DNA from 4 places in the Streptosporangium sp. NPDC049248 genome. Region 2 is predicted to be linked to each of the others. Evidence: riboswitches for the same ligand, from Rfam matches in the RefSeq annotation. Region 2 holds a riboswitch; each other region holds the start of a gene.
What was found. Region 2 has a riboswitch for cobalamin ahead of AB0K21_RS21115 (ABC transporter substrate-binding protein). Riboswitches for the same ligand answer to the same signal wherever they lie in the genome.
Positions count from the first base shown of each region.

Region 1: linked by a shared signal. The riboswitch ahead of cobN (cobaltochelatase subunit CobN) and the one ahead of AB0K21_RS21115 (ABC transporter substrate-binding protein) in region 2 are both predicted to bind cobalamin.
Region 3: linked by a shared signal. The riboswitch ahead of AB0K21_RS04835 (ribonucleoside-diphosphate reductase subunit alpha) and the one ahead of AB0K21_RS21115 (ABC transporter substrate-binding protein) in region 2 are both predicted to bind cobalamin.
Region 4: linked by a shared signal. The riboswitch ahead of AB0K21_RS13145 (CbtB domain-containing protein) and the one ahead of AB0K21_RS21115 (ABC transporter substrate-binding protein) in region 2 are both predicted to bind cobalamin.

Region 1 is NZ_JBFAQY010000005.1:340,646-344,910, forward strand. It holds gene cobN (cobaltochelatase subunit CobN) at 1-1,289, opposite strand, end outside; cobalamin riboswitch at 1,321-1,525, opposite strand; gene AB0K21_RS13175 (precorrin-3B synthase) at 1,541-2,962, shown strand; gene AB0K21_RS13180 (precorrin-8X methylmutase) at 2,959-3,585, shown strand; gene AB0K21_RS13185 (precorrin-2 C(20)-methyltransferase) at 3,683-4,265, shown strand, end outside.
Region 2 is NZ_JBFAQY010000011.1:18,018-22,282, reverse strand. It holds gene AB0K21_RS21120 (iron ABC transporter permease) at 1-153, opposite strand, end outside; gene AB0K21_RS21115 (ABC transporter substrate-binding protein) at 150-1,361, opposite strand; cobalamin riboswitch at 1,528-1,709, opposite strand; gene AB0K21_RS21110 (hypothetical protein) at 2,006-2,563, shown strand; gene AB0K21_RS21105 (copper resistance protein CopC) at 2,697-3,317, shown strand; gene AB0K21_RS21100 (MFS transporter) at 3,328-3,891, shown strand; gene AB0K21_RS21095 (ATP-binding cassette domain-containing protein) at 4,011-4,265, shown strand, end outside.
Region 3 is NZ_JBFAQY010000002.1:194,629-198,893, forward strand. It holds gene AB0K21_RS04830 (ribonucleotide-diphosphate reductase subunit beta) at 1-48, opposite strand, end outside; gene AB0K21_RS04835 (ribonucleoside-diphosphate reductase subunit alpha) at 124-2,349, opposite strand; cobalamin riboswitch at 2,465-2,667, opposite strand; gene AB0K21_RS04840 (tripartite tricarboxylate transporter substrate-binding protein) at 2,672-3,694, opposite strand; gene glmS (glutamine--fructose-6-phosphate transaminase (isomerizing)) at 3,821-4,265, opposite strand, start outside.
Region 4 is NZ_JBFAQY010000005.1:332,013-336,277, reverse strand. It holds gene AB0K21_RS13155 (putative cobaltochelatase) at 1-2,024, opposite strand, end outside; gene AB0K21_RS13150 (CbtA family protein) at 2,074-2,799, opposite strand; gene AB0K21_RS13145 (CbtB domain-containing protein) at 2,809-2,997, opposite strand; cobalamin riboswitch at 3,028-3,160, opposite strand; gene AB0K21_RS13140 (response regulator transcription factor) at 3,326-3,964, opposite strand; gene AB0K21_RS13135 (sensor histidine kinase) at 3,968-4,265, opposite strand, start outside.

The DNA.
Region 1 (4,265 bases), on a different contig from region 2:
GCCGGGATCCGCACCGGGTTCGCGGCCAGTTGCTCCTCGGTGAGCCAGTTCCGGTCCTGGCCGCCCGCCGCGATCAGCGCGTGGATAAGCGCGTCGCCGTCCAGTTCCGCCACGCCGGGGAAACCGTCTCCGAGGTCGTACCCGGCCTCCGTCATGGCCGTGAGCAGCCTGACCACGCTGGCCGGTGTGTCCAGGCCGACCGCGTTGCCGATCCTGGAGTGCTTGGTCGGGTACGCCGACAGCATCACCGCGATCCGCCGTTCCGGTGCCCTGACGTGCCGGAGCAGACCGTGCCGTACCGCGATGCCGGCCACCCGCGAGGCCCGCTCGGGATCGGCCACGTACACGGTCAGACCCTCGTCGTCGACCTCCTTGAAGGAGAACGGCACGGTGATGATCCGCCCGTCGAACTCGGGGATCGCCACCTGGGAGGCCGCGTCGAGCGGGGACAGGCCGTCGTCGTTCTCCCGCCAGGCGTCCCTTCCCGTGGTCAGGCAGAGGCCCTGCAGGATCGGCACGTCCAGCTCGGCGAGCGCGCCGACGTCCCACGCGGAGTCGTCCCCGCCCGCCGAGGCGGTCGCCGGACGGGTGCCCCCGGCGGCGAGCACGGTGACCACCAGGGCGTCCGCGGCCCGGAGCGTGTCGAACAGGCCGGGCTCGGCGCTGCGCAGGGAACCGCAGTAGACGGGCAGGGCCTGGCCGCCCGCCTCCTCGATGGCCAGGCAGAGCGTCTCGACGAAGGCGGTGTTGCCCGCGACGTGGTGCGCGCGGTAGTAGAGCACTCCGATGACGGGGCCCTCGGTGCGTCGCGCGACACGTTCGAGGGGGCCCCAGCCCGGGGTGGGCGCGGGCGGTGCGAAGCCGTACCCGGTGAGCAGCGCCGTGTCGGAGAGGAAGGCGTGCAACTGGGCCAGGTTCGCCGGACCGCCGTGCGCGAGGTAGGCGTGCGCCTCGGCGCAGACCCCGCCGGGCACCGTGGACAGCTCCATCAGCTCGGCGTCGGGGGCCTGTTCGCCACCGAGGATCACGACGGGCCGCCGGTCGGCGAGCAGCGCGTCCAGCCCGTCCTGCCATGCCCGCCGGCCGCCGAGCAGCCGCACGACCACGAGGTCCGTGCCCTCGGTCAGCGCGGGCAGGTCCTCGGCGGACAGCCGCGCCGGGTTGCCGAGCCGGTAGTTCGCGCCGCTCGTCCGCGCGCTGAGCAGGTCGGTGTCGGAGGTCGACAGCAGCAGGACGGCGGGTGGCGCGGGCGGTGCGGCCGATCGTGGGGTGGGCGGCACGGAACGCATGCGGAAGTCCTCCCTCGGGGTCCTCGCCCCGGGTCGTCGTCATCGCGACGGCAGGAGTCTCCTGGCTCCCGGATCAACGCTCACCCCGGCCTTCCCGTCCGTTACCGGACCGTGGCCTTCGGTGGGGTTCGCTCCCCGGTTACAGTGGCGGGACCGCGCCGGTTTCACACCGGCTTCCTCCCTGCGCCGTCGCCTAGGTCACACTATGCCAGGCGGACATCCGTAAAGAAATGGGAGCTACCATCCACTGCGTGTCAATAACCGACCCTCCCGGAAGAAACCGGGCCGACGCGTGTCCCGGAGCGCTCCAGGTGCACGCCGCGGCCGACGGCGGCCTGGCACGGATCAGGATTCCCGGCGGGGCGCTCACGGCGGGTCAGCTCCGCGTGGTCGCCGCCGCCGCCCGGGAGCTCGGATCCGGCGTGATCGAGCTGACCTCCCGGGCGAACCTCCAGGTGCGCGGCCTCCCGCCGCAGGACGGCGAGCCCCTTCCCGCCGTGCGTCCGGCACCCGGCGACGCGCGCGTTCCGGACGACGCTCGGCGGCCTTCCCCGGCATCCGACCTCGCCGTGCGGCTGGCCGCCGCCGGGCTGCTGCCGTCGGCCACGCATGAGCTGGTACGCAACATCGTGGCCTCACCCCTGGCCGGGCGGGCACCCGCGAGCCTGCTCGACGTCCGTCCGCTCGTGTCCCGGCTGGACGGGGAACTCCGCGCCCGGCCCGTGCTCGCCGACCTGCCCGGCCGGTTCCTCTTCGCGCTCGACGACGGCTCGGGCGACATGGCGGCCCTCGGCGCGGACGTCACACTGCTGCCGGTCGAACCGGTGGACGCCTCGGTGGACGACGTCTCCGAGGTGGCGCTGCTGCTCGCCGGTGCCGACCGGGGGCTGCGCGCACCCGTCTCCTCCGCCGTCACCGGCATGCTCGCGGTCGCCGAGGCGTTCCTGGCCGAGCGCGCCGAGCAGGGGTCGGGCGCGTGGCGGCTCGCCGAGCTGACCGACGGTCCAGGACGGGTCTCGGCCCGCGTTCTCGGGACGGAGCCGGCTCTCCGGCTGTCCGCCCCCGCCGTACGACGGGCGCGGACGGCGGGGGGAGGCACGGTCGGGGTCATCGCACAGCGTGACGGAAGATCGGCCCTCACCGTTCTCGCCGCGCTCGGGCGGCTCACGGCGGCCCAGCTGGAGGCGCTCGCCCGGGCGGCCGAGCACGGCGGGGGAGAGGTCCGGGTGACGCCGTGGCGGACGATCGTCGTCCCCGACCTGCCGCCGCGGGAGGTCGACGGCCGGCGGGCGGCGCTCGCGGACGCGGGCCTGGTCGGCGACCCGGCGTCACCGTGGCTGGGCCTGACCGCCTGCGTCGGCCGGCCCGGATGCGCGAAGGCCCTCGCCGACGTCCACGCCGACGTCCACGCGGGTGTGCACGCGAACGGCGGCACCGGCTCCGAGTCCGGTGCGGGCGGTCCTGACGGCGTCCGCCCCCCGCGGAGCCGCACCCGTGCGCTTCCCGTGCACTGGTCGGGCTGCGAGCGGCGATGCGGACGCCCGCGCGGCCAGGTCGTGGACGTGGTCGCGACCGGAGACGGATACCGCGTCGAGGCGGACGGCGTGAGCCGTACGTTCGCCGACGCCGAGCAGACGAGCGCCGCGGTGGCGGCGACCAGAGAGGGAAAGTGATCGACTACATCAGGGACGGAGCGGAGATCTACCGCCGCTCCTTCGCCACCATCCGCGCGGAGACGGACCTCGGCGGCATGCCGCCGGGCGTCGCACAGGTCGCGGTCCGCATGGTGCACGCCTGCGGCATGGTCGACCTCGTCAACGACCTCGCGTGGTCGCCGGGAGTCGTCACGGCGGCGCGCGGGGCGCTGCGCGACGGCGCGCCCGTGCTGTGCGACGCCATGATGGTCGCCTCCGGCGTCACCAGGCGGCGGCTGCCGAAGGCGAACGAGGTGATCTGCACGCTCGGCGACCCGCGGGTGCCGGAGCTGGCGCTGCGGCTGGGCACCACCCGCAGCGCCGCGGCGCTGGAGTTGTGGCGCGACCGGCTCGACGGCGCGGTGGTCGCGATCGGCAACGCGCCGACCGCACTGTTCCGCCTGCTCGAACTGGTCGAGGAGGGTGCCGGACGCCCGGCGGCGGTGCTGGGCGTGCCGGTCGGCTTCATCGGGGCCGCGGAGTCGAAGCTGGCCCTGGCCGAGCACCCGGCCGGACTCGACCACCTGGTGGTGCACGGGCGCAGGGGCGGCAGTGCGATGGCGGCGGCCGCGGTCAACGCGGTCGCGAGTGAGGAGGAGTGAGCGGGTTGAGCGGGGATCTCGGGTGCCGGTGCGGGGTCGGGCTCGCGATGGCGGCGGCTGTCGTCAACGCGGTCGCGGGTGAGGGGGAGTGAGCGGGTTGAGCGAGGGTCTCGGGTGCCTGTACGGGGTCGGGCTGGGGCCGGGAGACCCGGAGCTGGTGACGGTGAAGGCGGCCAGGCTGCTCGGTGCGGCCGACGTGATCGCCTACCACAGCGCCCGGCACGGGCGGAGCATCGCCAGGTCGGTGGCGCTGCCCTACCTGCGGGGAGACCAGGTCGAGGAGGCGCTGATCTACCCGGTGACCACCGAGACCACCGACCACCCCGGCGGATACCAGGGCGCGCTCGACGACTTCTACGCCGACTGCGCCGTGCGGCTGGCCGCGCACCTGGACGCCGGACGCGACGTGGTGGTGCTCTGCGAGGGCGACCCGCTCTTCTACGGCTCCTACATGCACATGCACAAGCGGCTCGCGCACCGGTACCCGACCGAGGTGGTGCCGGGAGTGACCTCGGTCAGCGGGGCCGCCGCGGTGCTCGGCCGCCCGCTGGTCGAACGGGACGAGACGCTGACCGTGCTGCCCGGCACGCTCCCGGCGGACGTGCTGGCCGAGCGGCTGGCCGCCGCAGACTCGGCCGCGGTGCTGAAACTCGGCAGGACCTTCGAGAAGGTCCGCGCCG
Region 2 (4,265 bases):
CGCCGCCAGCACCTGGTTCAGCGGGATCAGGGTCGATCCGAGCAGGACCGCCAGCACGAAGGTCAGCGGCACCGTGATCCCCAGAGCGGCCAGGACGACGCTCCGGCGGCGCTGGGCCGCCGCCGGAACGCCTGCGAGGGCCAGAGCCGTCACCTGGTCAGCTGCTGGTAGAAGGTGAAGGCGTGCCCTGGCGCGAGGTCTGGGTGCAAAATCGCGACCAGGTCGGCCAGGATCAGGTCCGGGTGGCCGACGCCGCGCTCGTAGAAGTCGTTGCCGCCCCCAGGCCCGAGCGTCCTGTTCGCCGACCAGACGCTCCCGGACTCGAACGCGCCGAACTTGGCATAGCGCGGGTCGGCCTTCTCCACATCGGCCAGGCTCTTCCACTCGTTCACGGTGGCCAGCCACACCTTGGCGTCCCTGGCCTTGGACAGCACAGCCTCCAGGTCCAAGGTGGTGCTGCCGGGGCCCGGCGTGTCCGCCCACGGGTAGGTGCCGCCCGCGTCCTTGATCAGCCCCGCGACATAGCTGCCGCCGTTGGGCACCGACCACTGCCCCTCGTACATCTGGCCCGGCAGCACGGTGACCGGCGCGGCCGCCTTGGCCTTGGCGGCCAAGGCGGTGTAGTCGGTCTCGACCTTGCCGAACACCTCACCGGCCTTGGCCTCGGTACCGGTCAGCGCGGCCATCACCTTGATCCACTCGGCGCGGCCCAGCGCGGTGGACTCCAGCCATTCCGCGTTGGCCACCACCTTGATCCCGGCCTGGCGCAACGGGCCGTAGGACTTGTCCTCGGTGCCGCCGCTCATCAGCACGTCCGGCTTGGCGGCGATCACCTTCTCGGTGTCGACTTCCTGACCCTTGGCGTACTCGGTGATCTTCCCGGCCTTCACCTGGGCCAGCACCTGGGGGGAAGTGATGTACCCGGCCGACGAAACACCGGTAAGCCGCTCCAGCACGCCCAGGTCGGTGATGAACGGCAGGTGGGTCGTCGAAGCGGAGAACAGCCGCTCGATCGGGGTCTCGACGGTGACCGCCGCGGCCAGCTCGCCGGTGAGCGCGGGAGCCGGGGTACCGCACCGCACCAGCACGTAGGTCTCCGGTTTGGCGCCGGGGGCGGGCTGCTTGACGGTGAGGACCTGATAGTTCTTGGCGTAGGTCAGCGTGAAGTTCGTCGCGTGCTCCACCTTCTGCTTGACCGGGAAGTAGTCCTTGGCGGCGTCGAAGCTCGTGACGCAACGGCCCTCGGCCGAAGGCGGTGCCGCCGAAGCGCTCGGTGAGCCCTGCGACGCGGGGGCGCCACAGGCGGTGGCGGTGAGCAGGACGGCGAGCAGCACGCCGGTGATCGGGCGGGGGATGCCCATAGGTGGTCTCCTGGAAACTGGCCGCGGCCACCGTTCCTCGACGGCTGCCGCGACGGGCGAGAGGCCGGATCACCAGGAGAGTCCTGCACGACGGGCAGGCTGAAGGGCCCTATAGCGGGAGAACCGCATGACGGCCACCATCCTCTCTTGGGGAGATCCGCCCCATTTCGTGAGGAGGCGACAGCGTGAGTCTCCTGGCTCTCGGGTCGATGCTCCTCCCGGCCTTCCCACCCGCACGCGGGCAGTGGCCTGTTCGGGATTCACTCGCCGATCACAGTGGCGGGACCGCACCGGATTCACACCGGTTTCCTCGTTCCGCCGTCGCCTACGCCGACCATGTTCGCACAACCACCATTAACGACAAGCCCCCGACCGGTTCGTTCAGTGATCGTTGCAACGGCGTCCGGGACCGCCGCGCGTGCCGTGCGTGCGGTCCCGGACGGCACGCGATCCGGCTCCACACGCACGGCCGCCATGGGAAACGAGGCGCTCTTCGCATGACCGTCCCGCGTTTCGGGTGAACGGCGGGAGCCGTTCCCACGTATGTCCGGGTATGAGATTCATGCACCCGGCCGCGACGGCCTGAGGCATGATCCGCCGTCCCGGTCTTCTCGGCGAGCCACCCGGCTGACAGGATGTCCTTTGTGACCCCTACGGCGTCGGCGCTGCGCGTGCCACGAGCCATCGTCTTCGCGACGATGTGCCTCGCGGTCTCCGCGGGCGGCCACGCGCTGGCCGGGGGCGGCCTGATCCCGCCGCACCTGGCCGTTCTGGGCGCACTGATCGCCTTCTGCGTGGCGTACGCGCTCAACGGGCGCGAGCGCGGTGTGGAGGTCGTGCTCGGCGCGACCATCGGCGCGCAGATCCTGCTGCATGAGCTGTTCAATCGCGCCGCGCCCGCGCCGCAGGCGATGTCCTCCGCTGAGCACGGCCATTCCGGCCTGGGCATGACGATGATCCATCTCGCGGTGGCGTTGGGCACCGGATGGTGGCTGCACCGGGGCGAGAGCGCCCTGTGGCTGATGATCCGCCTGTACGGCGGGCCGAGGCCGCTGATCCGGCTGTTGTTCGCCGTCCCCGCCGAGGTGGCGCCGCCGGTGTGGCGGGCCGTTCCGGCCGCCGATGTCCGGCCGTACGGCGGCTGGGAAATCCTGCCGGTGCTGCGGCGGCGCGGCCCGCCCGTGCCGCGACACGCCGACTGAAGGACCTGGAGGAAGGGTCCGGAGGGCGGCGTGCCCCCGTGACCAGACGCCCTCCTTTTTTCACTGGAGGCGTTCCTTCCGTTTCGCCGGTCTGTGCCGAGGGCACGGCCGGAGGTCCCTTCTGGAGTCCACGATGGCGTCCCTGCCACGATCCGTCCGCACGACCGTTGTCACCGCCCTGTGTTGCGCCATATTCGTCCTGCTCGGCGCACCCGCCGCGCTCGCCCACGACCGTCTCAAGAGCAGCTCTCCAGCCAAGGATGCCAAGGTCTCCGCCGTCGAACGGATCAAGCTGGAGTTCAGCTCTCAGGTCCGCTTCCCAGCGGTCGCGCTGCGTACGGCGAGCGACACGATCATCGACATCGGCAAAGCGAAGGTCGCAGGTGACACGGTCACCTCCGACGTTTCGGCGCCTCTGGACCCGGGTGACTATGTGATCGCCTGGCGGGTGGTCTCCTCCGACGGTCATCCGATCGAGGGGGAGACTCCCTTCACCGTGACCGCCCCGGCGACACCGTCCGCGAAGGCCGCACCGACCGTCGCGACCACACCGGTGCCGGAGCCGACGGCTTCGGCGTCCGCACCGGTGGTCGCGCAGCCCGTTTCGCCTGGCCCCGCTTCCGCCACCGGCGAGCAGGAGAACGCCGGGAGCCTGCCGGGCTGGATCTGGGTCGCACTCGCCGCGATCGTGGCCATCGGCGCGGGCATCTGGTTGCAGGCCTCTCGCCGAGGCCGTCCCGGCGGCGCGGAGTGATCCGCCGGCCATGCCCGCGCACCTGACGCTACGTCTCGCCCGCGCCGCGGCCTTCGCCGTGGTGTGCCTGGGGCTCGGCGTGCTCGCACACCTGTCCGGCGGGGGCGTCGTCTCCGCGCCGGCGGCGGCGTGCGCCTTGGCGCTGGCGTTCCTGGTGGCGCTGCCCGCGACCGGCGGCGAGCGCGGCCTGGGCGTGATCTGGCCGTTGCTGACAGGCACGCAGGTGGCGTTGCACCTGCTTTTTTCCACGGTTCACCTCATCGCGCCGCTGGCCGAGGTCGGCGGGCACGCGCATTCCGGTTCCGGGCTGGTCCCCGGGCTGGGCATGGTGGTGGCGCACGGCTGGGCGGGAGCGCTGGCCGCGCTGTGGCTGGCTCGTGGCGAGGCCGCGCTCTGGGCGGTGCTGCGCCGCCTCGCCGTCCGGCTGTTCCGGTTGCTGAAGGTCCGGTGTAGCCAGACGGCCGCGCCTGCCCGCCTATCGCGTACGACTTCCCTCGCACCGCCGCTCCTGCGGTCCGCGCTATTGCGGTACGCGCTCAGCGGGCGGGCCCCGCCACTGCCGATCCGCGGCTGAGCCGCTCCCCCTTCACGGGCTGCCCCCCACAGGCGGTCCCGCCTCCTCACGATGCCCTCCCGGGCGGACCCGGTCCGCCCGGCTGCCGCCCTGCCCCTCCCCCCAACCGGAGTACGCCCATGCCCGTCCCCGTCCCCTTGTCCGGTTCCCCGGCGTCCGCCGCCGACCTACGCCTGTCCGCCGTGAGCTGCCGGCACGGCCGGCTCCTCGCGGTGGACGCCGTCGACCTGGCGCTCGCCCCCGGCGAGCATCTGGCCATCACCGGCACCAACGGCTCGGGCAAGAGCACGCTGCTGCGCGCGCTTCTTGGACTGCATCGCGAGGTCTCCGGGGTGATCGAGGTCTCGGGACGGCGGGCGCGCACGCCGGCCGAC
Region 3 (4,265 bases), on a different contig from region 2:
GTAGCGCATCGGCCGCAGGGTGAGATCCATGCCGGGGTCGAGCAACATCGGGAGAACGCCTTTCGGGGTGGCCGAGGGGTGGCTGGGAGGGACGGGGTGCCCTTGGACGGGCCGCCGGCAGGTCTACTGGCAGGCGTCGCAGTACTCGGGGTTCTCCAGGGAGCAGGCGACGGCCTCGGGGTCGAGGACGGGGACCTCCCCGGCCGCCGGTGCCGCCACGGTGGCCTGCGCGATCCGGGTGGCCGGGCGCGAGCGCAGGTAGTAGGTGGTCTTCAGGCCCGCCTTCCAGGCGTAGGCGTACATCGAGGAGAGCTTGCCGATGGTCGGCGTGGCCATGAACAGGTTCAGCGACTGCGACTGGTCGATGTACGGGGTGCGCGCGGCGGCCAGGTCGATCAGCGCCTTCTGCGGCAGCTCCCAGGCGGTCCGGTAGAGCAGCCTCAGGTCGGCGGGGATCTCGGGAATGTCCTGGACGGAGCCGTCGGCGCGCTTGATCGCGTCACGGATCCGCGAGGTCCACAGCCCCCGGGCCCGCAGGTCGGCGACGAGATAGCGGTTGACCTGGAGGAACTCACCCGAGAGGGTCTCGCGCTTGAAGATGTTGGAGACCTGCGGCTCGATGCACTCGTAGCAACCGGCGATGGAGGCGATCGTGGCCGTGGGCGCGATCGCGATCATCAGCGAGTTACGCAGCCCCGTTCCGGCGATCCGCTCCCGAAGCTCCGTCCACGCGGCCGACGTCGCGGCCCCGTAGTGGTCGGGGTGGAGCACCCCGGCGGCGGCCCTGGTCTCCTCGTACGAGGGATGGCGGCCACGCTCGACGGCCAGGTCCGAGGAGGTCCGGTAGGCGGCGAGCGCGATCTCCTCGGAGATCCGGGTGGACAGCTCCAGCGCGCGCGGCGAGTCGAAGGGCAGCCGCAGCGCGAACAGCACGTCGGCCAGGCCCATCAGGCCGAGCCCGATCGGACGCCACTTCTGGTTGGCGGCCCTCGCCTCGGGGGTCGGGTAGAAGCCCAGGTCGATGGTGCGGTCGAGAAACCGCACGGCGGTGCGGACCGTCGCACGCAGCCGCGCCCAGTCGATCCCCTCTTCGGAGCCCGGAGACAGGTGGGCGGCCAGGTTGATCGAGCCGAGGTTGCAGACCGCGGTCTCGGCGTCGCTGGTGACCTCAAGGATCTCGGTGCAGAGGTTCGACAGATGGATGACGTTCTGGGGCCTGGCCGTCTGGTTGGAGGTCCGGTTGGCCGCGTCCTTGAAGGTCATCCAGCCGTTGCCGGTCTGCGCGAGCGTGCGCATCATCCGGCCGTACAGGGTGCGGGCGGGGAGCTGCGCGGTGAACCGGCCCTCGGCCTCGGCGGCCCGGTAGGCGTCGTCGAACGCGGCGCCGTACAGGTCGGTGAGGTGCGGGACCTCCTTGGGGTCGAACAGCGACCACACGCCGTCGGCCTCGACCCGGCGCATGAACTCGTCGGGGATCCAGTTGGCCAGGTTCAGGTTGTGCGTGCGGCGGGCCTCCTCGCCGGTGTTGTCGCGCAGTTCGAGGAACTCCTCGACGTCGGCGTGCCAGGGCTCCAGGTAGACGCAGGCCGCGCCCTTGCGGCGGCCGCCCTGGTTGACCGCGGCGACGCTCGCGTCCAGGGTGCGCAGCCAGGGCACGATGCCGTTGGAATGGCCGTTGGTACCGCGGATCAGCGAGCCCCGCGAGCGGATCCGGCTCCAGGCGATCCCGATGCCCCCGGCGTACTTCGACAGCCGCGCGACCTGCCCGTAGCGCTCGTAGATGGCCTCCAGCTCGTCGCGGGGCGAGTCGAGCAGGAAGCACGAGGAGAGCTGGGGTCTGCGCGAGCCGGAGTTGAACAGCGTGGGCGAGCTGGGCAGGTAGGACAGGGTGGCCATGAGCGCGTACAGCTCGGCGGCCTCCTCGACGGTCTCGGACAGGCCGCAGGCCACCCGGAGGAAGAAGTGCTGCGGGCGCTCCAGCACCTTGCGGGTGCGCGGGTGACGCAGCAGGTAGCGGTCGTAGACGGTACGCAGCCCGAAGTACTCGAATCTGGCGTCGGCGTCCGGCTCGATGAGCGCGTCCAGGACCCCGGCGTGGGCGGCCACGAACTCCGCGAGCCCGTCGGCGATCAACCCCGCCTCGTGCGTCGCGGCGACCGACTCGGAGAAGTCGCGGACGCCGTGCTCGGCGGCCTCGTCGGCGATCAGCTCGGCCAGCAGCGCGGCGGCGACTTTGGAGTTCTCGGGGTCGGTGATCACTCGGGCGGCGGCCTCGTCGATGGCCTGCCTGCGATCGACCGGCGCGTTCCCCGCGCTCTCCGCCGCCGTCTCCGCCAATACCTGTGTCACGTGGTGTCCCTCGCTCGCTCGAACTTCCCCCTGTGGCTCCGCCGGAGGGGCACGCGTCCGCGAGCGATCCCGGACACGCCGGACCGCCTCGTTCCGCGGGCCCTCCCACGAGGCCCTGGACAATCACGTCACCGGCAGGTCTTCGGACTCACGGGCGCCCTGCGCGTGCCTACCGGCCGTCGCTTCCCGGGCATGGCTCACCCAGTGCTCACATGACGGCTTTCGTTCCCGTTCACCGCTGCGGGGCAGTCCCGGAATCTCACCGGGTTCCCTCTTGCCTCGCCCCTCCCGGGGCGAACCAGCAACGAGCAGGATCCTACATCTAGGGGCGTCTGACGCAACTACCCCAACAAGTTGTGTCGGAAGACTTCAGCAGTCCGAGCTCGTGGAGCACCCCGCGGGTGCGGGCCGTCTCGGTGAAGAGCCACTGACGGAAGTCGTCACCGCTGAGGTAGACCCGGCTCCATCCATTGGCCGCGCACAGGGCGCGCCAGCGCGGCGCGGCGTCGATCCTGTCACACAGGGCGATCGCGGCGTCCCGGTCCGCCTGGCCCATGCCCTTGGGTCCCAGCAGGCCGCACCAGTCGCTGTACTCCAGCCGGACCTCGACCTCCAGGAGCGTCGGCGCGTCGATCCCGTCGAGCCGGCTGCCCGAGGAGACCACCAGGGGACGCAGGCGGCCCGCGGCGATCTCGGGTCGCAGGGCGCGGGCCGACCCCAGCAGGGCCGCGACCCGTCCGACCTGGAGCGCCTCGGCCGCGTCCTCGGCACCGTGGAACCCCGCGTACTCCAGCAACCGGGTGTCCACCCCGAGGCACTTGCCGATCATGCCGTAGAGCACGTGGTCGGAACCGCCCTCCGGCCGGCCGCCGACCGTCAGCGCCGCCGGGGTGCGGCGCAGCTCCGCGGCGAAGTCCTCGAAGGTGCGCAGCCGGGAGTCCGAGGGGACGACCAGGACCGTCCAGTCGCCGACCAGGCGGGCGAGGGGGGTGGCGGCGTCCACCACCGCGGCGGTGTTGGCGATCTCCGCGGCCGTCACCATCGGCATCGCGGCGACGAGCAGCCTGCCCTCGCGCGCGAACGAACCGCGCACGGCGCCGAACGCGTCACGCGGGACGGAACCCAGGGGCCCCGGCCGCTCGACGGCCATGGCGGAGCGTGCCAGCCCCGACAGGACCAGGACGGAGGCGAGCCTGCCCGCGATCCCGTCCCAGCCGTGGCCGTCGGCGGTGGGTTCGAGGATGCTCAGGCGGCCCACGGCCGAGCCGGCGGAGTCGCCGTTCAGGTCGCAGCCCGCGACGACCACGGCACCCGCGACCAGCGCGAAAAACCTCCTACGGCGCATAAGCGCCCCTTCCCCCAAGAACCCCCTATACCATAGGTTACCGCTTTATCACTATCTGTCACAGACCGGGGGTCGCCGCGCCCCCGGCCGGGGCGACCACCGTCGGCGGCCGCCCCGGGAGCCCTCTCACTCCACCGTGACGCTCTTGGCCAGGTTGCGGGGCTTGTCGACGTCCCGCCCCAGCGCCACGGCGGCGTGGTAGGCGAAGAGCTGAAGCGGGATCGACAGCAGGATCGGGTCCAGCTCGATCTCGTTCCTGGGCACCACGACGCAGTCATCGGCCAGCTTGGGGTCCACCGCGCGGTGACCGACCATGAGCACCCGGCCGCCCCGGGCGCGGATCTCACCCAGCGTGGTGAGGTTCTTGTCCAGCAGCTCGTCGTCGGGAACGATCGCCACGGTCGGCATGTCCGGGCCGATCAGCGCCAGCGGCCCGTGCTTGAGCTCGCTGGCCGGGTACGCCTCGGCGTGCACGTAGGAGATCTCCTTGAGCTTCTGTGCGCCCTCGCGTGCCACCGGATATCCTCGGACCCGGCCCACGAACATCATGCTCGGCGCCTCGGCGTACTTC
Region 4 (4,265 bases), on a different contig from region 2:
CCGCCGAGCCCACCGCCCGCCGCCGGCGCGTCGAGCCGTACGACGGGCGCGCCCAGTCTGGCCGCCAGGTCGAGGGCCAGACCGAGCCGTACCGGACCGCTCTCGCAGTCGACCACGACCGCCGCCGTACCGGCGAGCAGCGCGGCGGAGGCCGCCACGTCGGACCCCGAGGTGGCCCGGCCGTCGGTGACCACCACGAGCAGCGGCCTTCTGGCCGGGTCGCGCAGCCGTTCCACCCTGAGCACCTCGGCGGCCCGGCGCAGCCCGGCGGCCAGCGGGGTGCGACCGCCGGTCGGCAGCTCCCGCAGCCGCGCCGCGCCTACCTCGACCGAGGAGGTCGGGGGCAGCACCAACTCCGCCGTGGATCCCCTGAAGGTGATCAGCCCGACCTTGTCCCGCCGCTGGTAGGCGTCGAGCAGCAGGCTGAGCACGGCCGCCTTGACCTCGCGCATCCGCTGCCGGGCCGCCATGGAACCGCTCGCGTCCACCACGAAGAGCACCAGGTTGCCCTCCTTGCCCTCGCGGACGGCCTCGCGCAGGTCGGTGTCACGTACCAGCAGGCCGGGGCCACTGCGGCCGCGCTCGCGCTGGTACGGCGCGGCGGCGCGGAGCGTCGCCGGCAGGTGCGGCCGCTGGAGCCGCCCGGCGGGAACCCGCGATCCGGTGGTCCGCCCGTTGGGGGTCCGGGCCCGTGACCGCCGGCCCGAGGCGCCGTCGCCCAGCCCGGGGACCTGGAAGGGGCGCACCCGGTACGGTTCCGCGGCGGGAAGATCCGGCGGGGTGCCGTTCCCGTCGGAGGCACCTGGAGCAGCGGAGGCGCCGGCCCCGTCGTCGTGCGAGTCCCCCTCATCGGAACCGGCGCGCACGGAACCTTCCGCGGAGCCGCTCTCCGGAGCGTCCCCGGAGTCCGCGGATCCCTCGGGACCGTCCGAATCACCCGGACCGCCGGAGCCGCCCGGACCGCGGCCCGGGCCGCCGTCCGGGCCGCCGTCCGGACCGTCCGGCTCGTCGCCGCCGTGTTCCGCCAGCAGGTCGTCGAGCCGTGACTCGTCGAGGCCCGGCGCGTCGAACGGGTCCCGGCGGCGGCGGTGCGGCAGCGAGAGACGGGCCGCCGCGCGCACGTCCTCGGCCGTGACCTCGGCGCCGCCGCGCCAGGCCGCGTGCGCGACGGCCGCATTGGCCGTGACCAGATCGGCCCGGAGCCCGTCCACCTCGAAGGCGGCGCACACCGCCGCGATCTGGCGCAGCCGGGCGTCCGGCAGCACGACCTTGGTGACCCGCTCCCTGGCCTCGGCGATCCGCCGCGCCAGGGCCGCCTCCTGTTCCGCCCACCCGGCGGCGAAGGAGGCGGGATCGGCGTCGAAGGCCAGCCGGCGCCGTACCACCTCGGCCCGCTCGTCCGGATTCCTGGACGCCCGCACCTCGACGGTCAGCCCGAAACGGTCCAGGAGCTGTGGCCGCAGCTCGCCCTCCTCCGGGTTCATCGTGCCGACCAGCAGGAACCGCGCCGCGTGCCGTACCGAGACCGATTCGCGCTCGACGAAGCAGGTGCCGAGCGCGGCGGCGTCGAGCAGCAGGTCCACCAGGTGGTCGTGCAGCAGGTTGACCTCGTCGACGTAGAGGACACCTCGATGCGCGGCGGCGAGCAGGCCAGGCTCGAACGCCCGGACCCCCTCGGTGAGCGCGCGCTCGATGTCGAGCGCGCCGACCAGCCGGTCCTCCGACGCGCCGACGGGCAACTCCACCAGCGCGGCCGGACGCTCCTGACCGCTCTCGCCCGTACCGTGCGGGCCGTCGGGGCAGGCCGGATCCGGTTCGGCCGGGTCGCAGGAGAAGCGGCAGCCGGCGATCACCTTGACCCCGGGGAGCTGTGCGGCGAGCGCGCGGACGATCGTGGACTTGGCGGTCCCCTTCTCCCCCCGGACCAGCACACCGCCCACCCGTGGCGAGACCGCGTTGAGGATCAGCGCGAGCTTGAGGTCGTCGAGGCCGACGACGGCGCTGAACGGATAGGCACCGATCACGAGGTTTCTTTCTGCGAGATCCTGTTGACGTGTCCGGCCCGCCGAATATTCAGTTCGGGGCCGCCGCGAGCGCGTCACGGCGAACGACGCGCTGCACGGCGATGCCGTACAGGACGCCGATGGCCGACCAGAGCACGAGTTGGGTGCCGAGGGAGGAGACGCGGAAGTCCCACAGCAGCTGGGCGGGGAAGCCGTCGGGCACCTCGTTGACCGTCGGCAGCACGAGCAGGGTGACGATCACGGGGACCAGGAAACCGGCCACGCCGGCGAGCCAGGGCCTGGCCGGCACCTTGCGGGCGCAGGCCACGCCCACCGCCACGGACAGCAGGCCGATGGCGACCAGGACCAGGTAGAGCACGGTCCGGCTGCCGATGGTGTCCGGGTCACCGACGGCGGGCGGGTTGGCCGGGTACTTGACGAACGGCACCAGCACGAGCGCGACGAACGCCGTGGCGGCCATCGTCGCGGCCAGCACCGCGTCGGAGCGGGGGCCGATCCGGCCGCGCAGCCCGGCGAAGACGAGGGAGAAGACACCCCCCACGGACATGCCGTACAGGGCCAGGGCGAGGAAGAGCCCGGCCCGCTGGCCGGACCGGCTGACCAGTGCCTCCTCCCCGTGGGAGTGCCCGGCCTCGCTCTGGGCGTGGGAGGCGGCCTCTTCGAGCGCGATGGCCTGGTCGATGTTCGGCTCGCCCAGCAGGTAGGCGAACGCGGCGGCGATCAGCCCGGCGACCAGCCCGACGAGCAGGCCGCGGAGCAGCAGGGTACGTATCACGGCGCGCGTCTAGTGGCAGGGAACGCCGAGCAGGTGGCGCCCGTCGTGCATGAGTTCGTGCAGATAGTCGCCCGCCTGCGACACCACCCCCTGGTCGAAGGTGACCAGGTAGGCCACCAGCAGGAGCAGCGGAACCGCCACGAGCCAGCGGGCCAGGTGGGAAAGGGGAACGGGCTGAGAAACGGACAGCTCACGCATGAGTAGCCTCCTTGGGGATGACGCGTCCCGACATGTGAGGACGCGGCGGCCAAGTAACCTGGCTCCCGGAACTCACGTTCCGGATACAGTGGCGCGACCGCACCGGCTTCTCACCGGACTTCCCTCGGACCACCGCGAAATCGTCCGCAATGTAACCTTTTTTAGAGCGGGCCGTCAATGTGGGGTGATCTGTCACGGCACCGCGGACGCCGCTCCAGTCTGGTGTCCCCCATCTCTCCGGCGGAACGCACCGCGCGGGCCGCCTGCAGCAGGACACGGCTCACATGGTGACACCGGTACTCAGGACCGGCGCACCGGGCGCCCTTGATCAGGTCTCTGAAGCCCGCTTGAGCAGCCCGGTCTCGTAGGCCGCCGCCACCGCGGCGGCCCGGTCCTTCACCCCGAGTTTGGCGAAGATGTGCAGCAGGTGTGTCTTGACCGTCGCCTCGGTGATGAACAGCTTCGCGGCGACCTCGCGATTGGTGGCGCCGCGGGCGATCAGCCCGAGCACTTCGAGCTCCCGCCGGCTCAGCGTCTGCCGCTCGGGGGCGCGTACCTTCCGCGTGAGCAGCCCGGCCACGGCGGGGGACAGCACCGTCTCGCCGCGGGCGGCCGCCTGCGCGGCGCGGAGCAGCTCGACACGCGGGGTGTCCTTGAGCAGGTAGCCGGTGGCGCCCTGCTCGATGGCGGGCAGCACGTCCGCGTCGTTGTCGAACGTGGTCAGGACCAGCACGTTGATGCCCGGTTTCTGCTCGCGCAGCCGGCGGATCAGCTCGGTGCCGCTCATCTTCGGCATCCGCAGGTCCATGAGCACGAGATCGGGGTCGGTCAGCCGCGCCAGGGCGAGAGCCTCCGGCCCGTCGGCCGCCTCGCCGACGACCTCGAAGGCCTCATCGGTGGAGAAGATCTCGCGTAGCCCGTCGCGGACGACCGGGTGATCGTCCACGACGATGATACGAATCGGCATGCCTCACACGTTTCCGGGGTCGGCGGGGATGGCGGGCACCGTGGCGGAGACGCCCGTTCCCTGGCCGGGAGCGGTCTCGATCTCGAAGTCACCGGCCAGCCGGGTGACCCGCTGACGCATCGCGATGAGCCCGAATCCGCCCGCGACCGACAGGTTCACCGTCTGGGGGTCGAACCCGGATCCGTCGTCGCGCACGTCGAGCACCACCACATCCTCCATGTAGGACAGGGTAACGGCGACCCTGCTGGCAGAGGCGTGCTTGCCGACGTTGGCCAGCGCCTCCTGAGCCACTCGCAGCAGG